4 regions of the Neobacillus sp. BF23-41 genome follow, and region 1 is predicted to be linked to each of the others. Evidence: riboswitches for the same ligand, from Rfam matches in the RefSeq annotation. Region 1 holds a riboswitch; each other region holds the start of a gene.
What was found. A riboswitch is a leader RNA that binds a small molecule or an ion and turns the genes downstream of it on or off. The one in region 1 is predicted to bind cobalamin.
Positions count from the first base shown of each region.

Region 2: another riboswitch for cobalamin. It lies ahead of AB7942_RS17745 (ABC transporter substrate-binding protein); the one in region 1 lies ahead of AB7942_RS26270 ((2Fe-2S) ferredoxin domain-containing protein).
Region 3: another riboswitch for cobalamin. It lies ahead of AB7942_RS11035 (ribonucleoside-diphosphate reductase subunit alpha); the one in region 1 lies ahead of AB7942_RS26270 ((2Fe-2S) ferredoxin domain-containing protein).
Region 4: another riboswitch for cobalamin. It lies ahead of metE (5-methyltetrahydropteroyltriglutamate--homocysteine S-methyltransferase); the one in region 1 lies ahead of AB7942_RS26270 ((2Fe-2S) ferredoxin domain-containing protein).

Region 1 covers NZ_JBGBPR010000030.1:26,730-28,932, forward strand. The annotation lists gene cobJ (precorrin-3B C(17)-methyltransferase) at 1-784, opposite strand, end outside; gene AB7942_RS26270 ((2Fe-2S) ferredoxin domain-containing protein) at 838-1,221, opposite strand; cobalamin riboswitch at 1,349-1,526, opposite strand; cobalamin riboswitch at 1,704-1,892, opposite strand; gene AB7942_RS26275 (alpha/beta fold hydrolase) at 2,177-2,203, shown strand, end outside.
Region 2 covers NZ_JBGBPR010000011.1:159,913-162,115, forward strand. The annotation lists gene AB7942_RS17740 (FecCD family ABC transporter permease) at 1-183, opposite strand, end outside; gene AB7942_RS17745 (ABC transporter substrate-binding protein) at 149-1,114, opposite strand; cobalamin riboswitch at 1,311-1,503, opposite strand; gene ribH (6,7-dimethyl-8-ribityllumazine synthase) at 1,563-2,033, opposite strand; partial or broken gene ribB (3,4-dihydroxy-2-butanone-4-phosphate synthase) at 2,060-2,203, opposite strand, start outside.
Region 3 covers NZ_JBGBPR010000005.1:222,797-224,999, forward strand. The annotation lists gene AB7942_RS11035 (ribonucleoside-diphosphate reductase subunit alpha) at 1-1,167, opposite strand, end outside; cobalamin riboswitch at 1,304-1,505, opposite strand; gene AB7942_RS11040 (hypothetical protein) at 1,672-2,203, shown strand, end outside.
Region 4 covers NZ_JBGBPR010000002.1:481,655-483,857, forward strand. The annotation lists gene metE (5-methyltetrahydropteroyltriglutamate--homocysteine S-methyltransferase) at 1-1,009, opposite strand, end outside; cobalamin riboswitch at 1,394-1,574, opposite strand; gene AB7942_RS05400 (VOC family protein) at 1,670-2,065, opposite strand.

The DNA of each region.
Region 1 (2,203 bases):
GCGGTTTCAACGGCTGTATTGCCTGATTTAATGTATACTTCCGCTGATAACCGCGCGGGGTGATGATCAAGCCGTCGTAGAAAAATGTGGAAGAGTTGCCAATTAAAACGGTGGTTAACATACCAATTTCATGTTCGAGCATCTCTTGTAAATTGGTTAAGACGATCTTTTGACTATCACGGTAAGCACTCTTTACCAATCCAACAGGGGTTTCTGGCGAGCGATATTTTAGTAGAATTTTTTGAGCTTCCATGATCTGCCGTGTTCTTCTCCCGCTTTTTGGATTATATAAAGCAATCACAAAATCAGCTTGAGCGGCCGCTTCGATTCGTTTCTCGATTATGCTCCAAGGTGTCAAATGGTCACTTAAGCTGATCGTACAGGCATCATGCATGACCGGCGCGCCTAATAAAGCAGCACAGGAGTTGATGGCAGAAATGCCAGGGACCACCTCCACTTCTACCCCTGAGTCTTTTTTCCAGCCTTTTTCGATTAGCACTTCGTAAACCAGTCCTGCCATTCCATATACACCGGCATCACCGCTCGAAATGACGGCTACCGTGTAACCGAGTTCGGCCTGTTTCACTGCCTCCTGGGCCCGGCTCACTTCTTCTGTCATTCCTGTACTAATGATTTGTTTTCCAGCTATTAATCCCTTGATTAGATCAACGTAGGTTTTGTAGCCGATGATGATATCACTTTCTTCGATGGCTTCTTTTGCCCGTCCAGTGATATGTTTTTCATCTCCGGGGCCAAAACCAATAACTAATAATTTGCCTTTCACACTATTACGCCACCTTCCAAAATTTCAAACTAGAATCCAGCTACTATCCGCTGTTAAACTTTTTCTGTAACAGCTTTTTGTACTCCTTCGATGCATTCCGACCCTTCTGGCTGGATGAATCCTTCTTCGGAATATTGATAGATCGCATTCTCCTGAAGACAATGACCTTCCGCCAGATGACGCCTTACAATCGTAGTCCCCACTTCTGGCGTCACGTTTTTATACCAGGTCCCGTCTGGATAAACGATAGCAACGGGAGCGTCCTTACATCTCCCATTGCATCTCGTTCTTGTTGTATGTACGAGTGAATCTAAGTTTAAATTGGTGATTTCATTCCGAATCGCTTGTGTCGCTTCCTCCCCTCCCTTTCTCATACAGCTGCTGCCGTTGCAAATGAAAACATGGTGTTTCGTCCCTTGTAAATTCCAAGTAGTCATGTCACACTCTCCTTTTCGTTTTTTACGTAAAAAAAGCACCCCTATGGACATAGGGGTGCAGAATATATACACACAAAAAAATAGCGATGTATGTTCAGCACTTCTACCTATGTTCCCGTAGGTTGAATGAAGTTATTAGGTAAAGGCAGGTCTCCTGACTTAGGTTCATCATTCCATTGCGTCTTCCCGAATTCCTTCAGTGACATCTGCAATGAACTCCCCATACAGTGGCGGGTACCGTGACGGATTTAAACCGTACTTCCCTATTAAGCACAAATTCGTGCACCTATCCTAATCTATTCAATTGTTAAAAAGGCTTGTTCCTTCTAAAGCTAAACTATGAGAATTAAAAATGATTTAGAATCATCCAAACGAAAAAATCCGTTCAACATTAGTTGAACGGATAAAACGTCAGCACAAAGAAAGTTAATAAATAATCCTTTTTGTCCAAACGTTCCATCTTCTCAACCCCCGAAGAAATCGAAACTTAAAAAGCTAAGACAGGTCTCCTGACTTGTGTTTCTTCCTACTTTAGACCCTTCCCGAATCGTCAATAAATAAACGGTCCAGTGGTTTGTCTATTTCGTCCACACTTACAGTTGCGGGGACAGTTCTGGCCTTTCACCAGATTCCCTATTAAGCCCTAAGGCATCTTAACCAATTGTTAACAAATTCATATGTAATTTTAAGAGATAATAATTATACTAGTCTAACAAATAGAATATTTCAAGTGCTTTTTTAATTCCCTTATTTTATAATCCATGTTGGTCACCTCCGAGGATCGATCTTGTCTGGCTTTTTTTAATAAGAATATTATTATACCTATTAAAAATGATGACACAATTTAAAAGTTCTAAAAATGCTGGTGAGACCAAGCCTTTTTTGTATGATTCAACAAAATGAACCAAATAATAAATGAAAGCAAATCAAGGTAATATTAATTTGAGGTGATAAAATGCCAATCCTCGAAGTTGATGAGAGT
Region 2 (2,203 bases), on a different contig from region 1:
AATTGTCTCCAATGGAATAACCCCAAATAATTTAGCGCTGATAATCTTAATAATGGCTAACATTGGAACCGAAACTGTTCCTATTGAAATACCTAATAAAATAGCTAGGAATAGGAAAATTCCAGCTATTATATAGGCTGTATACTTGTTATTTAAAAATTTCAGGATAGACAGCCTTTGCAAGATCTTCTACTCCTTCAACGATCCTAGGGCCTGACCGAGTTACTCGATCAGAATCTACATCGACTACTTTCTTATTTTTTACAGCGTTGACTGTTTCCCAGCCCTTTCTGCTTAAAACTTGTTCTGCCGGATTTTTCACATAGTACCCATATGTTGTGACGATAACATCAGGATTTCGTTTAATCATCGCCTCTTGATCAATTTTAATCCAGCCTTCTTGATCATTTGCAATGTTTTCAGCATTAATCGAACTTAGCATTTGATCCATAAAGGTATTCTTTCCAGGTGTATAAATTTCTGGAGCCGGTGAAACCTCAACTAATACCTTTTTCTTTTCTTTTATTTCCCCAGCCTTTGCTTTAATTTCGGCCAATTTATCCTTCATCCCTGTAATCATTTCATCGGCTTTCGCTGTTTCACCGGTAGCTTTCCCAATCATATCAATGGAATCATAAACTTGGTCAAAATTTTGCGCATCATTAACAACCAAAACGGTAATTCCGGCATCTTTAAGCTGCTGAAGCCCTGCTTCAGAATTATGAGCGGACGATTCATGTGCTAGCACTAAATCTGGTTTTAAGGAAATGATTTTTTCTAAGTTTATTTCCTGTCCGCCGATTTTTTCTTTTTTCGTCGCTGCTTCCGGATAATTATCGAAATCAGACACGCCCACCACTTCTTTGTCAAGTCCTAATGAAAATGCAATTTCTGTATTACTTGGAATTAGTGAAACGATCTTTTCAGGTTTCTTTTCGATAATAACTTTAGTTTTGGTAGCATCTGTAAGTGTAACAGGATATGTTATTTCCGCTGTTTTCTTCTCAACGCTGGATTTATTCTCTTCCTTCACTTGGTCTTTCTTTTCAACACAACCTGCTAAAACTCCTACTGTTAATAATACTACTAACAGCAATGAATACAACTTCTTCATTTTTCTCCCTGCTTTCTATGTAATAAAAGTATGTGACAAAAAATAAATCCACCTTGTGCCAAACAATATAGCTTGGATATTAACAATAAAAAACATCTCCACTGTGATATGGAGATGTTGGTATGAGTAGATTCAGGTTACTAGCAAAAAGTAAAAAGAGTCTAGACTTCAACACCGTCCCATCCTCGTAGGTTTATTGGCGCACAAGAATTAGGCAGGTTTCCTGGCTCATGATCATCGCTTCCTATGCCTTCCCATCATATTCGACAGTGACACAATATAGGTTGCTCTCATTTACAGTGGCGGGACCGCGTTGGCTTACACCAAACTTCCCTTTTAAGCTGAAAATCTTTCGAAAAGATTTTAGCACCTAATTTTTAAAAATATTTTTTGTTAAATTCATTATAGAAAAGTTGCTATGAATTGTACATGTTTTTTTGCTATAAGATTATAGTTCAATCGTTCTGCACAAATTGGCCATTTCAATTGCAGCCGAAGCGGCATCCCATCCCTTGTTACCCGCCTTTGTCCCAGCACGCTCAATTGCCTGTTCAATAGAATCCGTGGTTAACACTCCAAAAATAACCGGAATACCACTACTTAAATTGATTGCAGAAACACCTTTTGCCACTTCATTACAAACAAAGTCAAAATGTGGAGTAGAGCCGCGAATGACTGTGCCAAGCGTGATAACTGCATCATATTTTTTACTATTAGCCATTTTTTGGGCGATTAATGAAATCTCAAATGCACCTGGTACCCAGGCAATATCCACGTCTGTCTCGCTGACGCCATGTCTTTTGAGAGCATCCTGTGCACCGCCTAATAATTTACTTGTAATAAATTCATTAAAACGTCCAACCACGATTCCAACTTTTAATCCTGAGCCAACTAAATTTCCTTCAAAAATATTACCCATGAATATTCCTCCTAAATTTGATTTTAAACTTCCCGCTTAACTAAGTTTTCCTTGTTGTTTCGGTATTCTACTAAGTCTTTTATCGTAATCATTTTAACGTTTAGCTTATCAGCAATTTTGCGCAGTTGGGGGACACGGGCCATCGTTCCGTCGTCATTCATGATTTCACA
Region 3 (2,203 bases), on a different contig from region 1:
AAAGAATTTAACATCCGTTTCATCATAAAAATCCTCAAGTCCGAGAAGGTTCCCTTTTTCATCCTTCCAGCCCATAAATTGTTTTACTTGATGGGGACAAAATGTATGCCACTGCCCAATACTTCTTCCATCCTCATCTTTCTCTTCTAATTTTTTCATAAATAGGTCTGGTATGGTGACACCCGTGAAAATGTCATGGGCCTTTCGGCGTTCATCCCCATTATTGGTTTTTAAATCGAGAAAACCGTTCATGATATCTTTATGAAATAAATCTAGGTAAACCGCAATGGCACCTTGACGTTGACCTAACTGATCAACACTGACAGCTGTATTATTTAACAATTTAACCCATGGCACTATTCCGGAAGAGTTTCCTTTGAATTTCTTAATATCGGAACCAAGGGCACGAACTTTACCATAATAAATCCCTATACCTCCGCCATCCTTGCTTAGCCGAGCAATATCCCAATTATTTAAATAGATGCTATCAAGGGAATCATCTACTGTATCAATAAAGCAGGAGGAAAGCTGACCAAAGCTTTTCCCTGCATTCGCTAAAGTGGGGGTAGCAACGGTCATATATAAATTACTTAGTGCCCAATACGCTTCCTTTACAAGCTGTAAGCGGATGGACTCCTTTTCATGCTTCATAATCGTCATGGCAATAACCATGAACCGCTCCTGCGGGAGTTCATATACGTTTCTATTATGATCTTGAGCAAGATAACGATCCGCTAGTAAAAATAACCCTATGTAATTAAATAATAAATCTTTATCTGGATTTATCTCTTTTGCTAGTTGATCGATTTCATCTTTACTATATAAGCTTAGGAGATCATTAGAATATATACCTATATCAGTCAATTCTTTTATTAATCTATAAAAGTCTCCATATTTTAAAGAACGATTATAGCCTCGACTTTTTGCAGATTTTCCATATAATTCATTCAGATATAAACGGGCAGCGACAAATGTCCAATTCGGTTGGTCCATTGCAATTTGATTTATTGCATAGACTAAAGCTTGTTGGTTTGCTTCCACCTCTGTTACTTCCAGTTCGCTTATACGGTTTTTAAGCTCAGTTGTATCCATCTGATATTTTTCTGTAACTTGATTAATAGATTCTAAAACATAATTGAATTCAGCTTGAAGCTCCTTTGTTACCATTTCATTTCCCCCTAAAATAATAAAATCCGCTCAAGGGGAATTGAGCGGATGAAACGATAACACTACAAAAGGACTAAAATAAAAGTATCCAATGCCTCCTGTCGCCACCGTTCATCTTCTCAATCCCCGAAGAAGTTGAAACAACTTAAGAAAGACAGGTCTCCTGACTCATGCTTCATCCTACTTTGAACCCTTCCCATATAATTGCCTAATATATTAGACATTTCTTATACAGTGGTTTACTCATTTCGTCAGCATTTACAGTTGCGGGGGCAGTTCTGGATTTACACCAGATTCCCTATTAAGCCACAATGGCATCGTCTCTTAAGGCTAACACAATATATAGTTTAATAATTATTCATCGAAACAATATATAGTGAATCAATTAAATTAAATAATAGTATAGTCACCAATATAATTCAAGTCTATTATTAAATAAAAATGAAACCTATTTGGTTTAGTTTCCGTATATTAAGAAAGTCCAAGGTGAAAAGGGGCAATTTTATGGGGAACATTTTTCTATTTACGATGATCATTGGAATAGCTTCAGCACTTGTTTTAATACCCATTTTTAAACATGAAGAGGCAAATAAAAAAGTTGATAAAAAACAAAAAATCGGCGTCTTCATTGCTGTTATGGTTTTTCTTATGCTTGCAGTGTTTTCATTCTTTTATTTTAGTAATTTTGATAGAAACTTCACTTCTTTATGGCCGTTAGCAATCTTCCTCACTGTAGGCGGAGCAGTTCTTGCCAAAGGCACAGAAAGAAAGATTAAAGGACTTCTCTTTCTAGCAAGTCTAGGTCTAGGAATTTATTTCTTAACCGCCTTCATTTTTAATGCCGATGAAAAATATCAAGTAGCAAAGATGGATGAAAAGGTAGAGATTCAGACCTTTGATGAGAAGGAAACACCAGCTAGCGTTCCACCGCAGTTTGCACGTAACAAAATGAAAAAGGCTTTTGGGCAAGTACCGAACACAAGCTACTTTGAGCTTGGAAATCTTCAGATTCAAAAACTGAACGGTGATTATGTAT
Region 4 (2,203 bases), on a different contig from region 1:
CTGCCTTCGTCGTCACAGGTACATGCTGTAAACTACATGAAGACTGAATCCAAGCTTCTTTTACACCGCTTAATAATAAAACAGCTTTTGTATTGAATGCTTTTTCAGCCAAATTTGCCCGCCAAATATCCCGTCCATTTACGATACCAATTCCTAATACTTTGTCTTGTGGGAACCCGTGTTTTCGAAGCGAAGCCATATTCTCTTCGGAACCATGAATGAAATCAAGACCAATCCCTGCAACAGGTAATTGAGACAGCTCTTCATACGCTGATAGTCCTTCAAAATAGGTTTGCAACATGATTTGTGCAGCCGGTACTTCTTCTGCTAACTGTTTGTAAATTTCTTGCACTAGTTTTACATCATCTGCTGTTAGTGAAAGGGTTAGTGCTGGTTCTTCCACTTGAATCCACTTTGCACCAGCATCTACAAGTTGCTGCAATACTTGAGCATATAACGGTAAGAGTTTTAAAATAAACAATGCTTTCGATTTGGCATCGTATCCTTTCGCTAAGCTAACAAAAGTAAAAGGACCGATCATTGTAGGCTTTGTAATAAGACCTAATTCCTCTTTGGCTTCTACAAAATAATCTAAAATGTAGTTCTTCGTTAATTGTAATGACTTGCCTTCATACTCGGGCACGATGTAGTGATAGTTGGTGTTAAACCACTTTGTCATCTCACAAGCCACAACATGGCTTGCCCCACGGGCCATTTCGTAATAAGTGGTTAGATCGACTTCATCACCTGTCCACTTATAACGATTTGGAAACATTCCGAACATTGACGCATGGTCAAGCATACGGTCATAAAGGGTAAAATCCCCAACTGTTAGTAACTCTAAGCCTAATGATTGCTGGCGCTTCAAATTATTCAAACGATTCGTTTTCATCTCGAAAATAAATTGCTCCTCTGATATCGCACCCTTCCAAAAAGATTCTATACAACGTTTCCACTCCCGATTATCACCAATGTACGGGTAACCAATGGCAGTACTAACTAAATTCATATTTCATTCCTCCTTAGTTAAATTTACATATTCCCAAATAGAACAAAAGGCGCAAGCGCCCGTTTAGCTGCGTATGGACTGGAGCACTCCAACTGAGATAAAGGAAACACGGAGAGCGTAGCGCATTCGTGCTTGACTTTTCGTAGGGCGGAGAGCGAAGTCTACTAGCAGTTGGGCGCTGGAGCTGGATTCAGAGAACTAGTTCACGTTATCCAAAATAAATGATTTGATAATCTCCTATACAACAAAAAAGCCATCTCCACAAAATGGAAATGGCTCTACAATCAAGTTTAAGTTTTGCTAAAAAAATATGCATAAACATAGCTACTCATAACTCGTTTGTCGTACAAATGAATGCCACCACCTATTTCCACGTAGGTATTTGGTGTGTACTGGAAATTGGCAGGTCTCCTGGCTTATCATCATGGCTCCTCACACCTTCCCATCCTAAGACAGTGGTATTTGTGATTCACTCCGATTTACAGTTGCGGGACAGCGACGGAATTACACCGTTCTTCCCTTTTAAGCCAAGCCTTAGCTTGGCACCAATTCTTACACGATATGTAATTTTCACTAACTATAGCATATTAATAATATGAAGTACATAATTTTCTGAAAAGTGGTCAGTATGATGAGAGTTCTCTCACTCACCTTTGGATTCTATTTTGCATTCGCATCGGGATGATGAATTCCGAATATATTGCCTTCGGTATCAATATAGTATCCTTGCCACGCCATTCCAGGCAGGGCATATTTGGCCATTGCGACTTTGCCGCCATTCTCAATAATTTTAGCTTCCGTTACATCGTAATTTTCCACTCCCATTGTACAAGCAAATGCATTCAAAGCTTGGTTTGCTTCCGGTGGAGCACTTTGCCGCTGCATCAAAGCACCATTGATCCCAAGTTCATTCTCATCGCCAGTCACTGCTCCAAAGTAAGGCATTCCTGCATACTCACTCCAATCTTGAAATGACCATCCGAATACCTCTCCATAAAACTTCTTTGCCCGTTCCATGTCATTGACATGAATTTCGAAATGAACTAATCTTCCCATGATTGCCTCCTAATTAAAAAAGTAATTATATTCGCTTCTAGCAAGTTAGTACTTATGTATAAGTTGGGGTTATGATTCATTATCTTATGTTAGCAAAACTAAGGATGAAGCCAACTTTTCAACTTGAGCCAAAACCTA